4 regions of the Pacificispira sp. genome follow, and region 3 is predicted to be linked to each of the others. Evidence: riboswitches for the same ligand, from Rfam matches in the RefSeq annotation. Region 3 holds a riboswitch; each other region holds the start of a gene.
What was found. A riboswitch is a leader RNA that binds a small molecule or an ion and turns the genes downstream of it on or off. The one in region 3 is predicted to bind cobalamin.
Positions count from the first base shown of each region.

Region 1: linked by a shared signal. The riboswitch ahead of ACO06O_RS02825 (TonB-dependent receptor plug domain-containing protein) and the one ahead of ACO06O_RS00835 (hypothetical protein) in region 3 are both predicted to bind cobalamin.
Region 2: linked by a shared signal. The riboswitch ahead of ACO06O_RS21160 (CbtB domain-containing protein) and the one ahead of ACO06O_RS00835 (hypothetical protein) in region 3 are both predicted to bind cobalamin.
Region 4: linked by a shared signal. The riboswitch ahead of ACO06O_RS15200 (aromatic ring-hydroxylating oxygenase subunit alpha) and the one ahead of ACO06O_RS00835 (hypothetical protein) in region 3 are both predicted to bind cobalamin.

Region 1 covers NZ_CBDDHE010000002.1:607,646-613,566, reverse strand. Annotated here, with positions in the region: gene ACO06O_RS02830 (DUF7676 family protein) at 1-254, opposite strand, end outside; gene ACO06O_RS02825 (TonB-dependent receptor plug domain-containing protein) at 320-2,197, opposite strand; cobalamin riboswitch at 2,599-2,839, opposite strand; gene ACO06O_RS02820 (ABC transporter substrate-binding protein) at 3,095-4,633, shown strand; gene ACO06O_RS02815 (ABC transporter permease) at 4,732-5,622, shown strand; gene ACO06O_RS02810 (ABC transporter permease) at 5,619-5,921, shown strand, end outside.
Region 2 covers NZ_CBDDHE010000011.1:4,358-10,278, reverse strand. Annotated here, with positions in the region: gene ACO06O_RS21180 (ChrR family anti-sigma-E factor) at 1-261, shown strand, start outside; gene ACO06O_RS21175 (CidA/LrgA family protein) at 329-700, shown strand; gene ACO06O_RS21170 (LrgB family protein) at 697-1,416, shown strand; gene ACO06O_RS21165 (SCO family protein) at 1,506-2,162, shown strand; cobalamin riboswitch at 2,256-2,493, shown strand; gene ACO06O_RS21160 (CbtB domain-containing protein) at 2,528-2,719, shown strand; gene ACO06O_RS21155 (CbtA family protein) at 2,741-3,502, shown strand; gene ACO06O_RS21150 (benzoate/H(+) symporter BenE family transporter) at 3,522-4,694, opposite strand; gene ACO06O_RS21145 (DUF938 domain-containing protein) at 4,701-5,321, opposite strand; gene fdxA (ferredoxin FdxA) at 5,442-5,780, shown strand.
Region 3 covers NZ_CBDDHE010000002.1:159,244-165,164, reverse strand. Annotated here, with positions in the region: gene ACO06O_RS00850 (methyltransferase) at 1-607, opposite strand, end outside; gene ACO06O_RS00845 (NUDIX domain-containing protein) at 714-1,265, shown strand; gene ACO06O_RS00840 (inner membrane-spanning protein YciB) at 1,259-1,849, opposite strand; gene ACO06O_RS00835 (hypothetical protein) at 1,929-2,246, opposite strand; cobalamin riboswitch at 2,285-2,501, opposite strand; gene ACO06O_RS00830 (tellurite resistance TerB family protein) at 2,716-3,066, shown strand; gene ACO06O_RS00825 (PilZ domain-containing protein) at 3,085-3,420, opposite strand; gene ACO06O_RS00820 (NAD(P)/FAD-dependent oxidoreductase) at 3,495-4,772, opposite strand; gene ACO06O_RS00815 (glutamine synthetase family protein) at 4,776-5,921, opposite strand, start outside.
Region 4 covers NZ_CBDDHE010000008.1:110,015-115,935, reverse strand. Annotated here, with positions in the region: gene ACO06O_RS15210 (NAD(P)H-dependent flavin oxidoreductase) at 1-630, shown strand, start outside; gene ACO06O_RS15205 (class I adenylate-forming enzyme family protein) at 647-2,164, shown strand; cobalamin riboswitch at 2,249-2,454, shown strand; gene ACO06O_RS15200 (aromatic ring-hydroxylating oxygenase subunit alpha) at 2,596-3,834, shown strand; gene ACO06O_RS15195 (2Fe-2S iron-sulfur cluster-binding protein) at 3,840-4,922, shown strand; gene leuS (leucine--tRNA ligase) at 5,088-5,921, shown strand, end outside.

The DNA of each region.
Region 1 (5,921 bases), 450 kb from region 3:
AGATGGAAATGCGTGCCCCCGAAATGAACAGTCAGATAACCGTCGAACAGCGTCACCGATTTCGGGGCGCAGGGGCAGCGGAACTCGAAAGCCCCCCCTTCGATGATCGGGCCGAAGACGATGCTCCGCCAGTGGTTCTCGAAAATGTCCTTCAGCAGGGTATGGAGATAATCCTCCTCCGTCGGCAAGACCCAGATTTCGGTCTCCCGGCCGGTTTCATTGACATCCCGTTTGCTGGCGACGGCTACACTCATGCTTCATTCCTCATATTGACTGCAAAACGGCGACGGGGCGGAAAAGGGCCCGCCCCGTCTCCGTTTCAGAATTTCCAGTTCATGCCGGCATAACCGGCGATGCCCGGCGTGCCGAAGGTCAGAACTTCTTCGTACCGTTCGTTCAGCAGGTTCTCGCCGCGGGCATAGAGCTCCAGCCCGTCGATCACCTCATAGCTGCCCTTCAGATTGACCAGCGTGAACGAGCTCATGTCGACGACCGTGCGGTTGAAGGCCGCGTCGAACTCGAAATCCGTGAAGCTGCCGTTGAAGTCGACCCCGAGATTGAGGTTCGCCCGGTCGTCCAGGAATCGGTAGTTCACGTTGAGGCTGGCGAGGTTGGTCGGCCGGCGGACCTGTTCGGTCCCGTCGGACGTTTCCGCGTGGGTCCAGGTATAGCTGGCGCCGATATCGAGCTGATCGGTCAAGGCTAGATCGCCCGAAATCTCGACACCCCGTGCTTCGGACACGCCTTCCAGATTGCGTGACGTATTGCCGGAACCGGTGATCAGGTTTTCCACGTCGCTGCGGAAGAAGGTCACATCGACCCGGGCCTTTTCCTGCCAGAATCGCTGCTCCACCCCGACATCCCAACTGGTCGCGGTTTCAGGCTTCAGGTTGGGGTTGCCGACGAAGTTGTTCGTGAAGCCGAACAGTTCCGTGAGCGTCGGATTCTTGACGCCGGTACCGTGACTGGCATGGAACCGGGTTCCCCAGGAATCGACCAGATAGGCCGCCGAAAGGCGATGGGTCTGTTCATTCTCGAACCGGTCATTGTAGTCCTGACGCAGGCTGGCTGACAGGAACAGGGACTCGAATAGACCCAGATTGTATTCCCCGGCGAAGGCATTGTTGGTTGTGTCGATCTTGCCCTGTCCCAGGAAGCTCGCCTTCATCGTGTCCTTTTCGGATTCCGCCAGCAGCGTGAAGTCGTGTTCCGCCTGGGCGAGCGACGGCGTGTCGAAGGATACCGTCGTCTGGTAGGCGTATTTGCGTTTGCTGCCGTCGGCAAAGCTGGACAGCGCCCCATTGGTTCGGCTGTCATCCTTGTCGCTGGAATAGGCCGCGTCGAACCGGTGGGTCCAGGCGCCGTCGAAGGGATCGACCGACAGGCCGATCCGGCCATAGCGCTGATTGGTCGTCGTATCCGAAGCCTGGTCCACGGCACCGATTCCGCCGGTGAACCCGTCGGTTTCGAAATACGCCTTCGTCGCGCGGATTGTGGTATCCAGGGTCAGCCAATCCAGTGGCTGGACGTCGGCGTTCAGCGACAAAGTATCGTTCCGGTAGCCATCCTTTTCGGGATTGCCGCGGTCCTCGGCGGCATTGGAAATCCCTTCGGTCCGGAACCGGTTCGCGGTACCTGAGATGCTGAAACGCTCCCCGCCGTAACGCAGGGAAACGCCGGCCTCGCCGGTCTGGAAGCTGCCGCCTTCTGCGGACACCTCACCGCCAAACCCGTCACGCCCCCGCTTGGTGGTGATGCTGATCACGCCGCCGATGGCGTCACTGCCGAACAGGGCGGACTGCGCACCGCGCAGGATCTCGATCCTTTCGATGTCGGCGGTCATTAGGCGCGAGAAATCGTATTCCGATCCGGCGCTTTGATCGTTGATCTCGATCCCGTCGACGATGACCAGCGTATGATTCGATTCCGCCCCGCGGATCCGGACTGCGGTTTGGGCGCCCGGCGAACCGGTCCGGTTTACGGCCAGCCCCGGCACGTCCCGCAAGACGTCCGAAACGAATTTCTGCCCGCCACGCTCCAAATCTTCGGCGGTGATCACCGTGACCGAACTGCCGACACGTTCCGCCGGCAGGGCGATCCGGCTGGCGGAGACGATGGTGTCCGGTGCCGTCACGACGGTACCCGTGTCCTGTTCCTGCGCCGCGGCAGCTCCGGCAAGTCCCAAAAGGGCTGTCATTGTGAACGCCCCCACCCAATACTGTGCCCGTATCCTGGGCGTGGTCCTGGCGACCGTTTTCATGTGCTCCCTCCAATCGGTTGATGCCGACAGGAAGAGCCGCGAGGCAGTCATCGCCCCGACGAATCGAAACCGGGATGGGAAACAAAATCCGATACGACCAAGGCGAACCGGTGCCCCCAGCCCGGCGCGACACGCCCTGGTCGATGCATACCGGACCGCGGCCCGTCCAAATCGACGGTCCACGTCCTGAACGGGTTCGGCTTTGACGTGAGAGAGCGTTGGCGGAAATCGCCGTCGTCACACCTCACGGGCCGCGTCCCATTCGCCAGACGCACCTAGCAAGGCGCCACCGCGAACGGGATCAAGCCCGCGCCCCCGGCAATCCCCGACCGGAAGCAAAGGTGACGCGGCCTCTGGCAGGTCTCCTGGCTCGCGGGTCAGGGACGGGCGGCCGGTCTTCCCGACTGGGCACCCGATCAGGGCCCGGTCAGTGACCGTCACTTGGCCGCCGTCTCGCCGCTCACAGTTGCGGGGACAGCCCCGGATCGCGCGTCCCTGTTGGGTAATGCGCTACCGGTGTTCCCTTTTAATCCCCCCAGCCTGATGCCGGTCAGGGGAACCAAGGGCCACATCCAAATTCGTACATCGTCAAATCCTATCGGCGCAAGGCCAATGACGAATGCTGCAACATGGTGCGCGTCCAAGTCGGCGAAGAACCAGATTGGAACACACAATATTCAGAGAGAGCTGCTTGCAAATTCAATGTTATGATATAACGTCCGGCTCAAATTCACACTAGAAACCGGAAGCCGAAGTATCTCGCAGACTCGAGATCTGATCCTCGTTCCGCCCGCCAATCCAACATCCCTTGATTCCCTTCCCATGGAGGTACACATGCGTGCGTTCACCAAAGCAATGTTCGGCGCGGCTATCGGCGCCGCCGCCCTGATCGCTACAAGCACGGCATCGACGGCACAGGGCCGGACCGACGTCGTCGTCGCCGCGCCCTGGCACGTCAACGGCATGGACCCTGCCTCGGACGGCTACACGTTTCAGCGGATGGAGGTTGCCGAAACCCTGGTGGATGCCGGGATTGACGGACAGTTGCGCCCGGGCCTCGCAACCGAATGGCAGGTCGGCGGCGATGGTCTGGTCTGGCGCTTCCAACTGCGCGACGGCGTCCGGTTCCATGACGGTACAGAGTTGAGCGCGGATGCCGCCGTGGCCAGCCTGAAGCGCGCTGTGACGCAACCCGGCGTCCTGCAGAACCTGCCGATTGCGGAGATCGCCGCCGATGGCGATGCGGTTGTGATCCGCCTTGCGGAGAAGTTTGCCGCATTGCCTGCTGTCCTGGCGAACTATACGGCCCTCATCCTGGCTCCGGCGTCGTTCGACGGTGACGGGAAGGTGGTTTCCGTGATCGGCACCGGCCCGTTCCAGGTGGCACAGATCGATCCGCCGAGCTCCCTCAGCCTGAAGCGGTTTGACGGCTATTGGGGGGAGGCGGCCCATCTGGAAGCCGCCCGTTACATCTCCACGTCCCGGGCGGAAACGCGGGCGTTGATGGCCGAAAGCGGCGATGCCGATCTCGTCTTTACCCTGGACCCGGCCGGGTACAGCCGACTCAGCCAATTGGAGCCGGTCGAGGTCAAGGCGGTCCCGATCCCTCGCACGATCGTCCTCAAGCTCAATCTTGCCCATCCCGCGCTGACGGAGGCGGAAGCGCGCCAGGCGCTCAGCCTCGCGATCGATCGCGACGGTATCGCCGCGGGCATTCTGCGCTTCCCCGACGCCACGGCCAGCCAGTTGTTCCCGCCGGCCCTTGCCGACTGGCACGATCCGACGCTGACACCGCTGGCCTACGATCCGGACACCGCGCGTCAGTCGCTTGCCGCCTTGGGCTGGGCGCCGGGCGAAGACGGCATTCTCGTTCGCGACGGGATGCGCTTTGCGTTGACGTTGCGGACATTTCCCAACCGCCCGGAACTGCCGCTGATCGCAGCCGCGCTGCAGGATCAGTGGCGCCAGATCGGGGTGGCGCTCGACATCTCCGTCGGCAATTTTTCCGAGATCCCGTCCGGGCATCAGGACGGCTCGCTCGATGTCGCCCTGTTCGCGCGCAACTATGGCCTGACGCCGGACCCCGTCGTGAACGCGGCGGAAGATTTCGGGGCCGGTGGCGCGGATTGGGGTGCCATGAACTGGGATGCGCCCGACGTTGCCGAAGCGCTGGCCAAGGCACGGGCGGAAAGCGATCCTGCGACGCGCGGTCCTGCGATAGATTTGGCCGTGGCGGCCGTTCACAAGGATCTGCCGGTCGTTCCGATCGCCTGGTACACCCATACGGTGGCCTATCCCGACGCCCTGCAGGGCGTGATCGTCGACCCGCTGGAACGCAATTACGAATTGTCGAAACTGCGGTGGGCCGAATGACGGTCCGGTCCGGATTTTTACCGGATTCGATCCGGAATTCGGGGCCTCTCGCGACGCTCGGGCGCTTGGCGCTCGGGCGTCTCGTCCAGGCCTTACTGGTGGCGCTCGTCATCGGCATCGTCAGCTTTGCAATGATGGAGGCGTTGCCGGGAGACGCCGCCTATCGCATCGCAGCCGGCCGGTATGGCTATGACATGCTGACCGGTGCAGCGGCGGAACAGGTCCGGATCGAGTTGGGGCTCGACCGGCCGGCCTGGCAGCGAATCGCGGATTGGGTCGGCCATATCCTGATGCTGGATCTGGGCCGGTCGGCCGTGACGGGCGATCCGGTTGCGCATGCCTTGTCGCATCAACTGGGCCATAGCATCGCGTTGGCCGTCGGCGCACTTCTCTTCGCATTGGTCATCGCCGTGCCAACGGGCACCTTGGCCGGACTGCGACCCGGCGGTGCGTTCGATCGTATCCTTGGGGGGCTGACGGTCGTGTTCAGGGCGCTGCCGGCCTTTCTTCTCGGCATTATCCTGATGCTCTTCTTTGCGGTTCAACTCGGCATTCTGCCCGCCGCCGGACACGGGCATGGCGGGCACTTGCTTCTGCCATCCCTGACCCTCGGGATCGTCCTGGCAACTGTACTCAGTCGCGTTGTGCGTAACGCCGTCGCCGAAACGGTCGCCAGCGAGGCATTTCAGTTCGCTCGGCACAAGGGGCTGTCGATGGGCACAGCGCTTCGGCGGCACGGCGCGCGCAATGCCGCTGTGCCGGTGGTCGCGTATCTCGGTGTTCAGGCCGCTCTCCTGGTTGAAGGTGTGGTCGTGGTCGAGAGCATTTTCGCCTGGCCCGGTATCGGCCATGCGCTGACCCATGCAATTTTCGAACGCGACGTGCCGATGCTTCAAGGCACCGCGCTGATGCTGGGTCTTGGCTTCGTGCTTCTGAGTTTCACCGTCGAGGTGATCTGTCTGGCACTGGATCCGCGGAGGCGGGCATGAGGGCGCTGCGCATTGCAGGTATTGCCGGTCTGACGGGGCTGGCGATTGTAACCGTCCTTGGGCCGGACATCACCGGCTATGATCCCGCGCGTCAGGATCTGCGGGCGATCCTTGTTCCGCCTGGAACCGGCGGGCACATGCTCGGCACGGACCATCTCGGACGCGATCTTGCCGCGCGCCTGCTGGGCGGCGCACAGATCACCCTCGGTCTGGCCGGGTTCGCAGTGGCCAGCGCGGCATTTCTCGGTGTCTCTCTGGGTGTCGTCGCGGGCTGGCGCGGCGGATGGGTCGACCGGCTC
Region 2 (5,921 bases), on a different contig from region 3:
TTCCTGCTGCGCGTCCCGGCCGGCAAGGCAGTGCCGCATCATACCCATGACGGCAACGAATTCGTCCTGATCCTGCGCGGGGCCTATAATGACGAGATCGGCCGCTTCGCCCGCGGCGATCTGGCAATCAGCGACGGGTCGATCAAGCACAAGCCGGTCGCCGAACCCGGCGAGGATTGCATCTGCCTGGTCGTGGTCGATGCCCCGATCCGGCTGACCGGGCCGATCGGCGCCATTCTGAATCTGTTCGTGAAGGTCTGACCGGAGCTCTGGCCGGGATCTTCCGCAGGGGCTCGCGCCCCGGCCCGTTGCATCGTAAAGTCGCGCCATGCTGCGCGCCCTGACCCTTCTTCTGATCTGCCAGTTGCTGGGCGAGGCCATCGCGGTCCTCGCCAACTGGCCCATTCCCGGCCCCGTGCTCGGCCTCGCCTTCCTGCTGGCGGGGCTGCTGATTCTGCGGCGGTCGCCCGACTGGCTGCAGGACACCTCGGCCGGGCTGTTGAAACATCTGTCCCTGCTGTTCGTCCCGGCCAGCGTCGGCCTGGTCCAGCACGCAGACCGCCTGAAGGTCGAGTGGTTGCCGCTCGCGGCCGGGGTGATCGTCAGCACCGTCGCGGCGATCGCCGTCGGCGCGGTGGTCTTCGTCGCCGTATCCCGTCTGATCGGCGCCCCGGCGGAAGGGGAGGACCGCAAGGCATGATCGGCGCGACACAGGATATCTGGGTCTATCTGGCCGAAACGCCGCTGCTGTGGCTGACCGCGACCCTGATTGCCTATGGGATCGGCCATGCTGCCTTCACCCGGTCGGGCAGCAACCCGGCGGTCAATCCGGTGGCCATTGCGGCGGCGCTGCTGATCGCATTGCTGGTCGCGACGGACACCGATTACGACACCTATTTCGAAGGCGCCCAGTTCGTTCATTTCCTGCTGGGTCCCGCGACCGTCGCCCTGGCGGTGCCGCTTTATACCCACCTGCCCCGGGTCCGGCGCGCGGCCCTGCCGATGCTGGCGGCCCTGGTCGCCGGCGTGGTCACCGCCGTCGGCACGGCCTTGGCCGTCGCCTCGCTGCTGGGCGCGGACAGCGAAAGCCTGTTGTCGCTGGCGCCCAAATCCGTGACCTCCCCCATCGCGATGGGGATCGCGGAGCGGATCGGCGGCCTGCCGTCCCTGGCGGCGGGATTGGTCATCGCGACGGGGATCGTGGGGGCCATCGTGGTCACGCCGCTTTTGAACCTGATGCGCGTCCGCGATTGGCGTGCCCGGGGTTTCGCCGTCGGCATCGCGGCGCACGGAATCGGCACGGCCCGCGCCTTTCAGGTCAACCCGATCGCCGGGGTTTTCGCGGCCGTCGCCATGGGTTTGAACGGCCTGACGACGGCGCTTTTGGTGCCGCTGATCGCGCATTTGTTACTATGACCGCGACGATTTGGCGTCTTGAGATAAGGGCCCCCGCTTCGTACGTCTTGGGGTAGTGATCCGTTCCCTCCGCGGAGGCCTTGAATACCATGCAGCGCAAAACAATTCCGCTGATCGGCGCCATGCTGGCCGCACTGGCCGCGATCGGTCTGGCCGCCCTTGTCGTCTGGAATCAGCTCTCCGGCAGCTCGGACGGCGTTGTGCGTGGCGACGGCGAGGCCTTGGTTGCGCCGGGATTGGAGGTCGGCGGTGCGTTTGAACTGACCAATCATAAGGGCGAAACCGTCACCCAGGACACGTTCCAGGGTCAGTTCCTGCTGGTCTATTTCGGCTACAGCTCCTGCCCTGACGTCTGTCCGACGGAATTGTCCAGCATGGCGGCCGCCATCGATATCCTGGCGGAGCGGGACGCCGCGGCGGCCGAAAAGATCACCCCGGTCCTGATCACCATCGATCCGGCCCGCGACACGGTGGACGTCCTGAAGGACTATGCGCCGGCCTTTCACCCGCGTCTGGTCGGCCTGACCGGCAGCGACGAGGCGATCGAGGCCGTGGCACGGAAGTTCCGCGTCTATTACGGCCGGGGCCAGCAGATCGACGACGAATTCTATCTGATGAACCATTCCGGCTATGTCTATCTGATGGGGCCGGACGGCGGGTTCGTGACGATGTTCAACGGCGGCACCGCGCCGGAATCGATCGCCAACGCCCTGCAGCGCTACGTCGCTGCCGCAAAGACCAGCTGACGGTCCCCCTCGCCCGATTATTCGAACGTCGCCTTGACGCCAATCCCTGTCGGCGCCGCGCTTGACCTGTACGCCGCCGTGGCGCTACTGATAATTCTTGAAGACGCGTTCGGTTCTCCTTCATGGGTCACGAAGGCCTTGGAGCTAAGAGGGAACACGGGAAGGATTTACCCATCAGGGAATCCGCGCCCGGGCTGCCCCCGCAACCGTGAGCGGCGAGCGGTATCCACCTCGCCACTGGCACACCAGCCCGGATCGGGACATGTGCCGGGAAGGCAGGATGCCGCATCGACCCGCGAGCCGGGAGACCTGCCGAGCGTCGATGGCATCTCGAACGACCGTCGGGTGTGACGGGAGGAGACAAAATGAACGATCGCATTCAGGCCACCACCGCCGACCATCTCGAAACCGAATCCCGGACCCGCGTTCTGGCGGCATCGGTTGCGGCGGCGCTGTTCGGCGGCTTCCTGTTCCTGGGTATCGGCTTCGCGCATTCGGACACGATCCACAATGCGACGCATGACGCGCGGCACGCCTTCGCGCTGCCCTGCCACTAAGCCCCGACCGAATTCAACGATATGTTTCGGCGCCTTTTCGGCGCGGCATTCGCCGCGGGCATCGTCGCGGGTCTAGCGATCAGCGCGATTCAGGAATTCACCACCACCCCTATCATCCTCCATGCCGAGGAATACGAGAACGCGGGCACAGAGGCCGCCATCCCGGAATCCGCGATCCCCGAGACGGCGGTCTTTCGGGTCGCCGGCACCGGCGCGTTCCACGGATTTACCATCTACAAGGCCCATAGCGGCGAAGACCACGGCGACGAATCCTGGGGCCCGAAAGACGGGCTGGAACGCTCCCTCTTCACCGCCGGGACCAATATCACGATGGGGATCGCCTTCGCCCTCATGCTGACGGCGGCCTTTGCCGTCCATGGCGGCGCGATCAGCGGACGGATCGGGCTGCTTTGGGGGATCGGCGGCTTCGCCGTCTTCACCCTGGGCCCGAATCTGGGCCTGCCGCCGGAAGTACCCGGCAGCATGGCCGCCGAACTGGGGGTGCGGCAGCTCTGGTGGATCGGCTGCGCCGCAGCGACCGGCATCGGCCTCTGCCTCATGGTCTTCGGCCGCAAGCTGCCACTGACGGTCCTTGGCGTTCTGATCATTGCCGCCCCGCATATCGTCGGCGCGCCGCAACCGGCGGAAGTCGGCGGCGGCGTCCCGCCGGAAATCGCGGGCCATTTCGCCGCCGCCTCCATCGTCGTCGCGGCGATCTTCTGGGTCATGCTGGGCTGGCTCAGCGGCACCTTCTATCAGCGGTTCTCGGGCACCTACGCCTGACCGTGACCCGGTTTCGGGTTCAGGACGCCTTCGCCTTCCGGGCGAGGGCGTCCAGACCGAGCACCAGCAGCCCCAGCGCCAGGCCCCAGAAGGCCGACCCGATCCCGAACAGGGACAGGCCGGATGCCGTCGCCACCAGCGTCAGCACGGCGGCGAAGCGGGTTTCTTCCGGCGCCAGGGCGGCGCTGAGCGAGCCCATCAGCGGCCCGACCAATGCCAGCCCGGCCACGGTCACGATCACCGCCGACGGCAGTGCCGCGAAGGCGGCGACCAGGGTCACGCCGACCCCTGCCAGGATCAGATAGCCCGCGCCATAGAACAGCCCCGCCTTCCAGCGTTGCGCCGGATCGGGATGCGTGTCCGGCCCGGTGCAAAGCGACGCCGTGATGGCGGCCAAGGTGGTGGTATGGGCGCCGAACGGCGCGGTCAGCAAGGACGCCATGCCGGTAACCGCCAGGGCGGAACGGGCCGGCGGCGTGTAACCCGCCGCCGACAGGACGGCGAAGCCGGGCAGGTTCTGCGACGCCATGGACACCAGGAACAGCGGCACGCCGAGCCCGATCAGCACCGCCGGATCGAATTCCGGCCGGATCAGGACCAGCGTCGCAACCGTCAGATCGCCGTCCAGCGGCGCGACCCGGCCGAGGACCAGCGCCCAGGCCACCCCCGCCGCGATCACCGCCAGTACGGCCCAGGTGGCACTGAACAGGCGGACCACCAGAAAGACGCCCACCAGCGGCAGGACCAGCAACGGATCGCCCGCGGCCGCGTCGAAGACGCCGATCGAAAACCCGATCAGGACGCCCGCCAGCATGGCCGCGGCGACGGCGGTCGGGATCTTGGCGATGGCATCCGCCAGCGGCTTGACCGCGGCGCTCAATACGATCAGCGCGGCGGCCAGCAGAAAGGCCCCGACCGCCGCCTCGATGCCGATGGTCGGCGCCCCGGCCACCATGGTCGCGCCGATCAGCGCCGCCCCCGGCGTCGACCAGGCAGTGACGATCGGCATCCGGTGTAGGATAGACAGGACCGGGCTGGTGACCGCCATGGCAAGGCAGAGCGCGGTGATCCAGGACGCGGTTTCGGCGGGACTGGCCCCGACCGCGCGGATACCGGCCAGCACGATGGCCACGCTGCCGCCGAATCCCACCAGAACCGCGACCAAGGCGTTGCTGAACACGGAGAATCTCATTCCCCCTTACCCCTCTTTCTCGAATACCATCAGAAAATTGTTCGCCGGCATCGGCACATCGGCACGCAGGCGCAGTCCGGCCGCCGACGCGATCGGCAGGATATCGCCTTCCAGATCGCGCACCCCCCATTCCGGGTCGCGCGCCCTTAAAGACGCATCGAAATCGGCGTTGCTGGGCGCGGTATGGCGACCGTCGCGAGAGAACGGCCCATAGATCAACAGCGGCCCACCCGGCGGCAACAGCCGCCCCGCGCCGCCGATCAGGCCGCACGCCGCCGCCCAGGGGGCGATATGGATCATGTTGGCGCAGAAGATCGCGTCGACCGGCCGGTCCGGCGTCCAGTCCGGCCCTGCGACATCCAGCCGCTGTGCCGGCGCGATCCGCGCGCAGCCGGCCTCGCTGGCATAGCCGTCGATATCCGCAAGCGCGGCCGGGTCCAAATCGCTGGGGCACCAGACAAGCCCGTCCGGCAGGCGCGGCGCGAAATAGGCCGCATGTTCGCCGGTCCCGGAGGCGATCTCCAGAACCGTGCCGGTTTGCGGCAGATGACCGGTCAACCGGGATAGGATGGCATCCCTGTTGCGCAACGTCGCAGGCGCATGGCGCCGCGATCCGGTGGACGACATGTCACGGACCTGTTGAAAAAAGTTGCGCAGACGGACCTCAGTCTAATATCAGACGGGGGCGTGTAAAGAAATGGCTGTCCGCCACACGCTCAGCAGGTCGGGAATACGGAAGGGATCGACATGACTTACGTCGTCACGGAAGACTGCATCAAATGCAAACACATGGATTGTGTGGAAGTCTGTCCCGTGGATTGCTTCTATGAAGGCGAGAATATGCTGGTCATCCATCCGGACGAATGCATCGATTGCGGCGTCTGCGAACCGGAATGCCCGGCGGAGGCGATTCTGCCCGATACCGAGGCCAATGCCGAGAAGTGGCTGGAGCTGAACAAACAGTATTCCGAAGTGTGGCCGAACATCACCCAGATCGGCACGCCGCCCGCCGATGCCAAGGAATGGGAAGGCGTTCCGGACAAGTTCAAAAACTACTTCTCGCCCAATCCCGGCGACGGAAGCTGACACCGCGCGGCGCCGGCGATTTCATACGCCGGCGACCGGCATTTTTGCGTGCAGTGCACAAAAATCCCGCAAAAATCGCGATTCCGGACTCGGAAAACCGCAGATTTTGTGATATATTCTATCTAGATATGGAGAGTTTCC
Region 3 (5,921 bases):
GCGGCAGATGCGGTTGCAGCGCCTTCAGGATCAGCGCCGGGGCGCGGTATCCCAGTTCGGCCAGCTTCTCGTCGAATATCGGCGCATAATCGTTGAAGATATCCTCGACATAGGCCGCGCTGGCGGTCTTGGGCAGACCCTGGCCGGAGATCGCGGGACCGATATGCTGGGCGTCAGGGACTTCCGGAAACCGCCGCATCCATTCCGCGGCGATCCGCACAGCCTCTTCCTCGCCATTGTTGGCGTAGAGGTCGTAAAGCGCCTTGCCCAGATTGGAATGCGAGACAAGGTCTGTCGCGTCCCGGCGCACGGCCTGCCATAGGGTTTCGACCGCTTCCGCCGGCAGGTTCAACTCGTAATAGGACAGGCCCAGATTGGTGTATTCCGTAAACGCATCGTCGCCGCGAAGTTCCCGCGCCCGGCCCAGCGCTTCGACCGCCGTTTCGTAGTCGTCCAACTGGACCGCGATCTCGCCGCGCCATTCCAGGGCTTCGACATCGTCGGGTCGCCGATCCAGGACACGCTGATACGCCTCGGCGGCTTCGTGCAGGCGCCCGCGCCGGTAATGTTCTTCCGCCTCGTCGATAATACGCCGCAGATCGGCCATGCGATAATCCCCCTCGCCGCGCCCCGGGGGCGATCCCCGCGCCGCGCCAAGCGAATAGCAGTTGTCACTTGCGACGGACAAGCCCAAGTCGCATGATCGGCCCGCGATGGGCGACAAATCCGACAAGATCACTGCGCGCGGCCCGACGGTTCGAAAGGTTCCGGAAGGCGATAACCGTACGCGCCTGACCTGCCCGGATTGCGGCTTCATCCAATACGAAAACCCCTTGATCGTTGCCGGCGCCGTCGTCGTCGAAGACGGCAAGGTATTGCTGTGCCGTCGGTCGATCGAACCGCGCCGTGGCTTCTGGACGATCCCGGCCGGTTATCTGGAACTGAATGAAACGGTGGAAGACGGGGCCCGGCGCGAAGCGCACGAGGAAGCCTGCGCCGACATCGCGATCGACGGCCTGCTGGCGGTCTACACGATCCCCAGGATCAGCCAGGTACAGTTGATCTATGCCGCGCATCTGGCGTCGCCCGGGATTGCCGCGGGCGAAGAAAGCCTGGAGGTCCGGTTCTTCGACTGGGATGAAATCCAGACGGTGGAGATCGCCTTCCCGTCGGTGCATTGGGCCTTGGCCCACCGCCGGTCGATGACCGGGCCGGTTCCTTCCGCGCCATTTGGCAATCCGGACGGCGAGACCGGGGATTACTGATCTCCGGCTTCTTCCGCCGTGTCGGTTTCGCTGTGCCGCATCATGAAGGGCACCTGGGCGATGAAGAACAGGAAAGTTATCGCGATCAGCCCGGGAAACCGGAAATAGACCCAAATCTCTTCCGATACGCTTCGCCACACGACCTCGTTCAGCAGGGCGAGACACAGGAAGAAGATGGCGCAACGCAGCGTCAGAACCTTCCAGGCTCGGTCCGGCATGGTGAAGCTGCCGCCCATGACCGATCGCAGCGGCATCTTGCCGAAAGCCAGGGCCGCCAGCAGGCCGATCCCGAACAGCGTATTGATGATGCTGGGCTTCATCTTGATGAAGCTGGGATCGTTCAGATAGAGCGTCAAACCGCCGAATACCCCGACCAGGACGGCCGTCAATAGCGGCATCCACGGAATCCGACGGGCAACCACCAGCGACAAGACGACGGCTGCCGCACTGGCGCCCATCACGACCTTTGTTGCCAGGAACAGATCGTTACTGAGGAAATAGGTGACGACAAAGGCTGCCAGCGGCGCGAAATCGACCAGTTGGGTCAGCCAGGGAGGACCGGGGCGGGAAGGAACATCCGTCATAGGAGGCTATATAGGCGATGCGGTTGGCCGCGTCATCCGTTCCTTCACGCCACCGGTCCCTGAATGCCGATGGAACATTCTAGTTCCTGACCCGCCGGCGTCTCGGCCGGGCCAGACGTTCGGCCGGAAACTGCGCGATCTGCCTCAGCAATTCGCTCGCCTTGCCGGCTTCGCCGCCGGAGGCATCGGAGAAAGGCGACGTTTCGCCGAGAATTTGGGCAGCCCGCGCCGGATCGGTGCCATCGGGCAGGGCCAGAAGCCAGGACAGAATTGCCCCTTCCGCCGCACCGCGCGGCAAAGGCTCTTCGGCCATGTAAAGGGCGGACAGACTCTGTCCGGGGTCGAACGCCGCAATATCGATTTCCGCAGCCGGAAATGCGGACGGAACACTACTCATAGAAACCTCCTCCCGGGACACCCCGCCCGGACAATAGGGTTGCGTTTCAGTGAGCGGCAGGTCTCCTGGCTCGCGGGTCGGTGCCGGTCCGCCTGGCCTTCCCAACGGTATCCCGTCAGTGGCCTGGACGTGGCGGTCGGCTCGCCGCTTACAGTTGCGGGGGCAGCTTCGGCCTCGGGTCGGGACATTGCGTCCGTCGCCACACCGAATTCCCTTTTGATCCCCTTGCGGGGAACCGCTCTCTCGATCGCATCACTCTAGTGTAATTCGGGGCGGCGACTAAGGAAAAAACGACCTGCTTGCGCGCAGACCCGTCACTTGACCGCTGCACTGCGGCAAGGGCACATTGTCGGCCTGCGCCAATCCGGGGATGGCGCCTGGTCGGGGGATCGGTATGTTCGAGGGGGTTCGGCACGCAATCGAAGAGCGAACGGCACGGCGCAGGAACCGGCCGTTCCTGGAGGCGTGCATGGCGTGCTGTGCCCTGGTTGCGATTGCCGATGGCGAAGTATCCCTGTCGGAACGCGGGCGCGTCGACCAGATCCTGGAAGCCATCGACAAGCTGCGCTTTTTCGACGTGCATGAGGCCGTTGATTTGTTCAACGGCTATGTCGACGGCATCGTCCAGGCCGAGGCCAAGGGCCGCCGCCACGCGCTGGAAGCGGTCAAGGAAATGCGGCATGAGGCCGGGGACGCCGTACTTTTGGTCAAGGTCGCCCTGGCGATCAGCCGCGCGGACGGCGTTTTCCTGGAAAGCGAGCGCGCCCAATGCGAGGCCATCTGCGACGTGCTGGGCCTCGAACTGGAAGACTTTCTGTAAGCGGAATCAGGGGCCGAATCAGCCCAACGCCTGGTGGGCGATAATGTCCTGAAGCGGATCGAACTGGTCCGGGGTCACCTTTATGAAGGCGACGCAGACCACCATGCCCTCGTCATCCGCGCCGACCACTCGGCAGGGAATTTCGATGGTGGTGAATTCGTCCGGCATCAGAACCGCCATGACCTCGTCGCCTTCGGCCAGCCCTTCCTGATCCGGGTAGAACCCGAAACCACCCAGGCTGACATCGGTGACTCGGCCCTTCAGGCCACCCACTTCGGCGGGGAACCGGACCTTGACCCGGCGTTCCTTACGCCGGTCGCCCGGTTTGATGATGCGCATCAGGCGGCTGAACATGCTGGTTTCCTCGATACGGCGAACAATCCGCTCCCCCGCTCGTCGGGCAAGCAGGAATCGTGCCGGACGGGAGCTTACGCCAAAGCGTCCTTCAGGCGATACCAAAACATGCCGAGTGTCAGGAGGGGCGTGCGGAACCGGCCGCCGGGGAAGATCGGGTGCTTGAATTTGTGCATGATGTCGAACTTCTGCGTCTGGCCCTTGATCGCCTCCGCCAGGATCTTCCCGCACATATTGCTGAGCGCCAGGCCGTGTCCGGAATAACCCTGGCTGAAATAGGTGCGGTTGCCGATGCGTCCAACATGCGGCATGCGATCGACCGTGATGCCGATATAGCCGCCCCAGACGTGATCGATCTTCACATCGTCCAGTTCCGGGAAGACATGCAGCATGCGCGGGCGCACGAAACCGCCCAGATCGTTCGGTTCCAACCCTGAATAGGTCGCGCGACCGCCGAACAGCATGCGCTTGTCCGCGCTGAGCCGGTAATAGTCGACGATGAAATTACAGTTCGAAACCGCGTCGTCGGTGGGCAGCAGCGTCTTCGCCCGATTGTCGCCCAACGGCTCCGTCGCGACGATGTAGCTGCCGACCGGCATCAGGCGTCGAAACAGATAAGGCTCCGTCTCGCGCAGATAGGCATTGCCGGCCAGAATGAGGTGTTCGGCATGCACCGATCCATGTTCGGTATGGATCGCGGGCTTGTCGCCGGTATCCAGACGAATGGCGCGGCTGTTCTCGAAAATCTGGGCGCCGGCCTCATGGGCGGCTTTGCCGAGGCCCAGGCAATAGTTCAGCGGATGGACATGGCCCGCGCCCGGTTCCCACAACGCGCCGACATAGCGGTCGGTCCCGATCTTTTCCCGGACGGCGGGACCTTCATAGAGTTTGGAGCCGGTATAGCCCCATTTTTCCCATTCCGCCTGGTCTTCCTTCAGGCCTTCGAACTGGCTCTTCTTCTCGGCGGCATGCAGATAACCCCATTTGAGGTCGCAATCGATGCCGTATTTCTTGATCCGCTCACCGACCAGTTTGGGCGCGCCGTCCGCAATTTCCCAGGCGACTTTCGCTCCCTCGCTGCCGACGACCTTTTCGACGTGATGCATCGACTTGTTGAAGCCGCTGCATACCTGCCCGCCATTGCGGCCGGACGCACCGAAGCCGACCGTTTCCGCTTCGACAACAATCACGGAATAACCGGCCTCCGCCAGTTCCAGTGCGGCGGAAAGCCCGGTGTAGCCGGCGCCGAGAATGGCGACATCGGCCTTGTGCTCGCCTTCAAGCCGGGGATGGCTGGGGGCGGCATGGGCGGTCGCCCGGTAATAGGATCGGGTATCGTCGAACTTTGCCATGTCTTACACCGTGCGCAGGTACCATTCGTAATCCAGGGGCGGAATCTGCGCCTGGAACGCGTCGTTCTCGAAGCTGCGCGCCGCTGCGTAGGTCTCGCAATAATGCGCGCCGAGATATTTCGGGAGGATCTTGCTTTCGCCGAAGGTCTGCAGCGCCTGCCACCAACGCAGCGGCAGTTCCGTCACCGGCTTTTCATAGGCGTTGCTCTTTTCAATCGGACCCGGGTCCAGCTTCTTGGTCAGGCCGTGATGCACGCCGGCCATCACACAGGCCATGGTCAGATAGGGGTTGGCATCCGCGCCCGCGACCCGATGTTCGACCCGCATGCCCTTCTCGTCCGCGCGCGGAATGCGCAGCGACACCGTGCGGTTGTCGACACCCCAGGCCGTGTTGATCGGGGCATAGGAATTTGCCTGGAACCGGCGGTAGGAATTGGCGTTCGGGGCGAAGACAGCCATGGAATCGGCCGTCGTCGCGGCCAGGCCGCCGATGGCGTGGCGCAGCGCCTTCGATGCCGGCAGGCCGATTTCCTTGTCCATCGGCCCGGCGAAGATGTTGTTGCCGTTCTTATCCAACAGGCTGAGATGGATATGCATGCCGCAGCCCGCGCGTTCGGAAAACGGTTTGGCCATGAAGGTCGCGATCATGCCGTGCTTGCGTGCGACGCCCTTGATGATGCGCTTCAACAGGATCGCGTCGTCGCAGGCTTTGATCGGGTCGTCGACGTGATGCAGGTTGATTTCGTACTGACCCGGCCCGTATTCCGCCGTCGCCGTGTCGGCGGGAACGTCCTGCGCGACGCAGGCATCCTCGACATCGGTCAGGAAATCCTCGAATTCGTACAGTTCTTCAATGCCGTAGACCTGGGTCGTGGTCTGCGGCTGTCCGGTCGCGGGGGAACTGGCCGTGTTCGGAATGCCGGACGGGCCCAGCTTCGCGTCCATCAGGTAGAATTCCAGCTCAATCGCGGTGACGGGCGTATAGCCCATATCGACCAGCGGCTGGGTCGCGCGCGCCAGGATGAAGCGCGGATCGGCAAAGAAGGGGTCTCCCTCCGCCGTCACCATGCTGGCGATGACCTGGCCCGTCGGCGCATGGGCCCAGGGTACCGGCTTCAACGTGCCGGCGACGCCCAGGCAGTTGAAATC
Region 4 (5,921 bases), on a different contig from region 3:
GGCATCACCGTCCTGCACAAGGTGCCCAGCGTCCGCTATGCCGTGAAGGCGCAGTCTGTCGGCGTCGACATGGTCTCCATCGTGGGGGCGGAATGCGGCGGGCATCCCGGCATGGACATGATCGGCAGCATGATCAACGCGGCACTGGCCGAACGGCGGCTGACCATTCCCTTCCTGATCGGCGGCGGGATCGGCACGGGATCGCAATTGGTGGCTGCACTGGCCATGGGCGCGGCGGGCGTCGTGGTGGGCACCCGCTTCCTGGTGGCGGAAGAGGTCGCAGCCCATCCCAATTACAAGCAGGCGCTGGTCGACGCCAGCGAGTTGGACACGGCGCTGACCATGCAGACGGTCCGTAACACGATCCGCACGCTGCGGAACGAGACGACCGATCTGGTGTCGAAGCTGGAGACCGAGAACCCGGAAATCGGGATCGCGGGGCTGATGCCCTATGTCTCCGGCAAGATCGGGCGGGAGGCTTATCGCACCGGCGATGTATCGCGCGGCATGCTGTCTGCGGGCCAATCGCTGGGCCTGACCGACCGGGTCGAACCGTTGGCGGATATCGTCGCGGGCATGGAGCGTGAGGCGATGGCGGCCCTGGCGCGGCTGCGTCCTGTCGGCGTTTAATGGGATTGGTTCCGGTATGAGTGACATTCAGGCGACCCGCATCCACCACAACATCGACCGCCATCTGGCGGAACGCCCGGACAATCCCGCCGTGATCGATTTTGACGGCCGGCGCCTGTCTTATCGCGATTACGCTGCCGCCGTGACGCAGGCCGAGGCCGTGCTGAGCGAGGCCGGGGTCGTCGCCGGTGACCGGGTCCTGATCGTGGCCGAGAACAGCCTTGCGGCCATCGCCTTCGTTTTTGCCTGCAGCCGCCTCGACGCTTGGGCCGTGCCCGCCAACGCGCGTATGACGGCGGCGGAACTGGAACGTATCCGCCAGCATGCGACGCCTCGTGCCGTCGTTTATACGGTCAAGGCCTCGCCGGACGCGGCCGAGCATGCCAAAGCCGATGCTGCCCAAGACCAGGACGGGGCGTTCGGCACGGTCGGGTTTTCGACACCCTTCGACAGCGCGCCGCAGCCGGTGGAACCGGGACTCGCTCAGGTTGGGGTCGTCCTTTATACGACCGGCACGACCGGCGCGCCCAAAGGCGTGATGCTGACCCACGGCAATCTATTGTTTGCCGGCAAGTCGTCGGCGGAACTGCGCGACATGACCCCGACGGATACGGTCTATGGCGCCTTGCCGATGACCCATGTCTTCGGTTTGGCCTCCATGGTCGTCGCTGCCAGCCATGGCGGGGCCTGCATTCGCCTGCAACCCCGGTTCAGTGCCGAGGCCCTGTATAACGCCCTGCGCGAGGATGTGACGATCCTGCCTGCCGTGCCGCAGATGCATGCCCATCTGATGCATTATACGAAGGCGCAGGGCTATACGCGGCTGGAAGGCAGCGGGCTGCGCTACGTCTCGTCGGGCGCCGCGCCGTTGGACCCGGCCTGGAAGCGCAGCGCCGAGGCCTTCTATGGCATCCCCTTGCAGAACGGCTATGGCATGACGGAAACCACGGCCGGGGTCTGCGCGACGCGCAATGCGATCGGCAATCCGGATGTCAGCGTCGGCTATGCCCTGCCGGGTGTCGATATCAAGCTGGACGAGGCGATCGGCGGTCAGAATGACGGTGTCGGCGAGATCCTGACCCGGGGCCCGCATATCATGAGGGGCTATTTCCGGAACCCGGAAGAAACCGCAAAAGTGCTGCTGCCCGACGGGTACCTGCGCACCGGCGATCTGGGGAAGTTCGACGAGAACGGCATGCTGCACATCGTCGGCCGGTCAAAGGAACTGATCATCCGGTCCGGTTTCAACGTCTATCCGCAGGAGGTGGAGAAGGCGTTGAACGACCATCCGTCCGTCGTTCTGGCCGCCGTGATCGGCCGCACGGTCGAGGGCGGGAACGAGGAAGTGCTGGCCTTTGTCCAGGTCGCCGATCCCGCCGCCGTGACGGAGGACGAGTTGAAGACCCATGTGGCCGGCAGCCTGTCCAGCTACAAGCGGCCGTCGAAGATCGTCATCACCGACCGGCTGCCGGCCGCCGCCACCGGCAAGATCCTGAAGAACCGCCTGATCGAGACCTTCCGGGATCGTCTCTAGGCTCTGAAGGGCGGAAATCGCGCACCTGTCGCAGCCAGCACTTAACCTGTCGCGTTACAGAAATCCCAGACCCCCGGCCGGGCGCAAAGTCCGGGCGCTTGTGGTGCCGTTCCGCCGTTCGCGGCGTGACGGAGAATTGGGAAGCCGGTGAGATCCCGGCACTGCCCCCGCAACGGTAAGAAGGGTTGAAGCGCGGCGAATGCCATTGGGAAGCAATGTCCCGAGAAGGCGCCGCGTTCGGCTAGCACCTCCCTTCGAGTCCGGAAACCAGCCCAGGCAAGACTGCTCTTGGATCGCGGGTGGCGATCACGAGGTGCCTTTCCTTCCGTCCGCCGCCGATTGCCGGAGCGGGGAAGGGATGTCCTCTTGAGAACACCAGCGACCATACCAACCGCGCCGCCGGATGCGGCGCATGACTGAGGAGATTCGGTATGGACGCATCTTACCGTGTGCAAGGCCTGCTGGCCGCCCGTCGGCCCGGCTATTCCCTGGCGCAGGAATTCTATGGCGACCGCGCGGTTTTCGATTTGGAAATGGACACCCTGTTCCTGAACGAATGGCTGTTCGCGGGGCATGGCTGCGAGATTCCGGAGGTTGGGGATTACACCACCTACCGGGTCGGCCGGGCCGAGGCGATCATCCTGCGCGGTGCCGATGGCGAGATCCGCGCCTTCCACAATGCCTGCCGCCATCGCGGTTCGCGTATCTGCCAATCGGCGCAGGGTAATGCCGCGCGGCTGGTCTGTCCCTATCACCAATGGACCTACGACCTGGAAGGCAAGCTGCTGTTCGCCCGCGAGATGGGCCAGGATTTCGATCCCAACGCGTTCAAGCTGAAGCCGGTCGCCTGCGAAAGCGTCGGCGGCTATCTCTTCGTCAATTTCAGCGATGCGCCGCCCGATTTCGCCCCGGTCCGCGCGCGGATCGAACCCTATATGCTGCCGCACCGGTTGGAGTATACCAAGGTCGCGCATAAGACGACGATTGTCGAAAAAGGCAATTGGAAGCTGGTCTGGGAAAACAACCGCGAATGCTATCACTGTTCCGGGTCCCATCCGGAACTGTGCCGCACCTTCACCGACGCGCCGACCATCACCGGGGTCGAACAGACCGGCGGCGACAATTTCCTACAGGATCATTGGAACCGCTGCGAGGCCGCCGGCCTGCCCAGCCAATTCTATCTGGACGACAGCGGCCAGTACCGCGTCATGCGCGTGCCGTTGCTGCGCGATACCGAAAGCTTCACCATGTCCGGCAAACCGGCCTGTTCCAAACCGCTGGGCGCGATTCGGGAAGAGCGCATCGGCTCCATGCTGTTGTTCCACTATCCCAGCAGCTGGAACCATCTGCTGCGCGATCACGCGATCTCCTTCCACGTCAATCCGATCGGCCCGCAGGAGACGGAGGTCACGACCCGCTGGTTGGTGCGCAAGGACGCGGTCGAAGGCGTGGATTATGACCTGAAGACGCTGACCGAAGTTTGGGACGCGACCAACGACCAGGACCGGATGCTGGTCGAACAGAACCAGTTGGGGGTGAACTCCCCGGCCTATGAACCCGGCCCCTATTCGCCGATCCATGAAACCGGCGTGCGCCAGTTCACCGACTGGTATTGCGATGCGATGACCCGGCAGCTTGGCGCCTTCGCGCCGGCCGCAGCGGCGGAGTGACGGGAATGCGGCTGACCCAATTCAAGGCTCTGGACGAACGGACCTATTGGACCGACGCGAAGGAACTGGAATGCATGATGATCATTCCGGAAGCGCCGGATGTGACCTCTTTCTGTTTCAAGACGGCGGACGATAGCTGGTTCCGCTATCTGCCCGGCCAGTTCATCACGCTGGAATTGCCGGTCGGGCCGGAGCCATTGTTGCGCACCTATACCCTGTCCTCCTCGCCGTCGCGGCCGCTGTCGATCTCGGTCACGGTCAAGGCGCAGAAGGACAGTATCGGATCGCGCTGGATGCTGGAGAATGTGAAGGTCGGCGACCGGCTGCGCGCCTATGGGCCGGGCGGCATCTTCACCTTCATGCAGTATCCGGCGGACAAATATCTGTTCATTTCCGCTGGGTCCGGCGTGACGCCGATGATGTCGATGACGCGCTGGCTGTTCGATAATGGCGAGCATACGGATATCGCGCTGATTTCCTGCGCCCGCCGCCCGTCGGAACTGATCTTCGAACCCGAACTGCGCCGCATGGCCCAGCGCGTGCCGGACATCAAACTGTCCTTCGTGGTGGAGGAGGACGATCCGTTCTCCGCCTGGGCCGGGTACCGGGGCCGGTTGAACCAGCTGATGCTGGAACTGATGGCGCCGGACTATATGGAGCGGGAAATCTTCTGCTGCGGGCCGGAACCCTTCATGAAAACGGTGCGCGATGTCCTGAACGCCGCCGGATTCGAAATGGCGCATTACCATGAGGAAAGCTTCCACGCGCCGATCCGGACCGAAGATCAACGCCCGGAACACGACGATATCGTATTGGACGAAACTGCCGGCGCGATGATCCGGTTCGCCGCGTCGGGTCTGGACGCGATGTGCAGCGAAACCGACACCATTCTTCAGGTCGCCAAGGCGCAGGGCCTGAACATTCCGTCGGCCTGTCAGTTCGGCGTTTGCGGTACCTGCAAGGTCCGCAAGACATCGGGCGAGGTCCACATGATCCATAATGGCGGGATCACCGACAAGGAGATCGCCGACGGCATGGTGCTGGCCTGTTGTTCCAACCCGATCGGCAGGGTCGAGATCGAAATCTGAATTCGTTCGGAGTGATGACAGCCCGGTGATTGACTTAAATCCGGGCGGCTTGCTATCTAAAGCCGCGCGCGGAACCGCGCGAATACGGTCATTTTCAAAGAGATAGAATCCGAGGCGGTCTTTCCGGCCGCCGCATCATTCCTAGCGAACGCGGAAAGAGATTGAATGGCTTACGATCCCAGCCTGGTTGAGCCGAAGTGGCAGCGCTTTTGGGAAGAGAACGAGACCTTCAAGGTCGAGGTCGATACGTCCAAGCAGAAGCTCTATGTCCTGGACATGTTTCCCTATCCGTCCGGGGCGGGTCTGCATGTCGGTCACCCGGAAGGATACACGGCCACCGACATCGTCTGCCGCTACAAGCGCATGCAGGGATTCAACGTTCTGCACCCGATGGGCTGGGACGCCTATGGCCTGCCCGCCGAACGCTATGCGATGCGCACCGGGGTTCATCCGTCGGTTACGACCAAGGCGAATATCGACACCTTCCGCGCCCAGATCAAACGCCTCGGTTTCTCCTATGACTGGAGCCGAGAATTCTCGACGACCGATCCGGATTACGTTCGCTGGACCCAGTGGATTTTCCTGAAGCTCTATGAGCGCGGCTTGGCCTATCAGGCCGAGATCCCGGTGAACTGGTGCCCGGCCCAGGGCACGGTCCTGGCCAATGAAGAGGTCAAGGACGGCAAATATGTCGAAACCGGCGATCCGGTCGAACGCCGCCTGATGCGCCAATGGATGCTGCGCATCACCAAATACGGCGACCGCCTGCTGGAAGATTTGGAAGAGCTGGATTGGCCGGAAGGCATCAAGGCGATGCAACGCAATTGGATCGGCCGGTCCGAAGGTGCGCAGGTCACTTTCCCGGTGGCCGACAGCGACAAGAGCTTCGAAATCTACACGACCCGGCCGGATACGCTGTTCGGGGCGACCTATTGCGTTCTGTCGCCGGAACATCCGCTGGTCGACGGCATTACGACGGACGGTCAGCGCGCCGCCGTC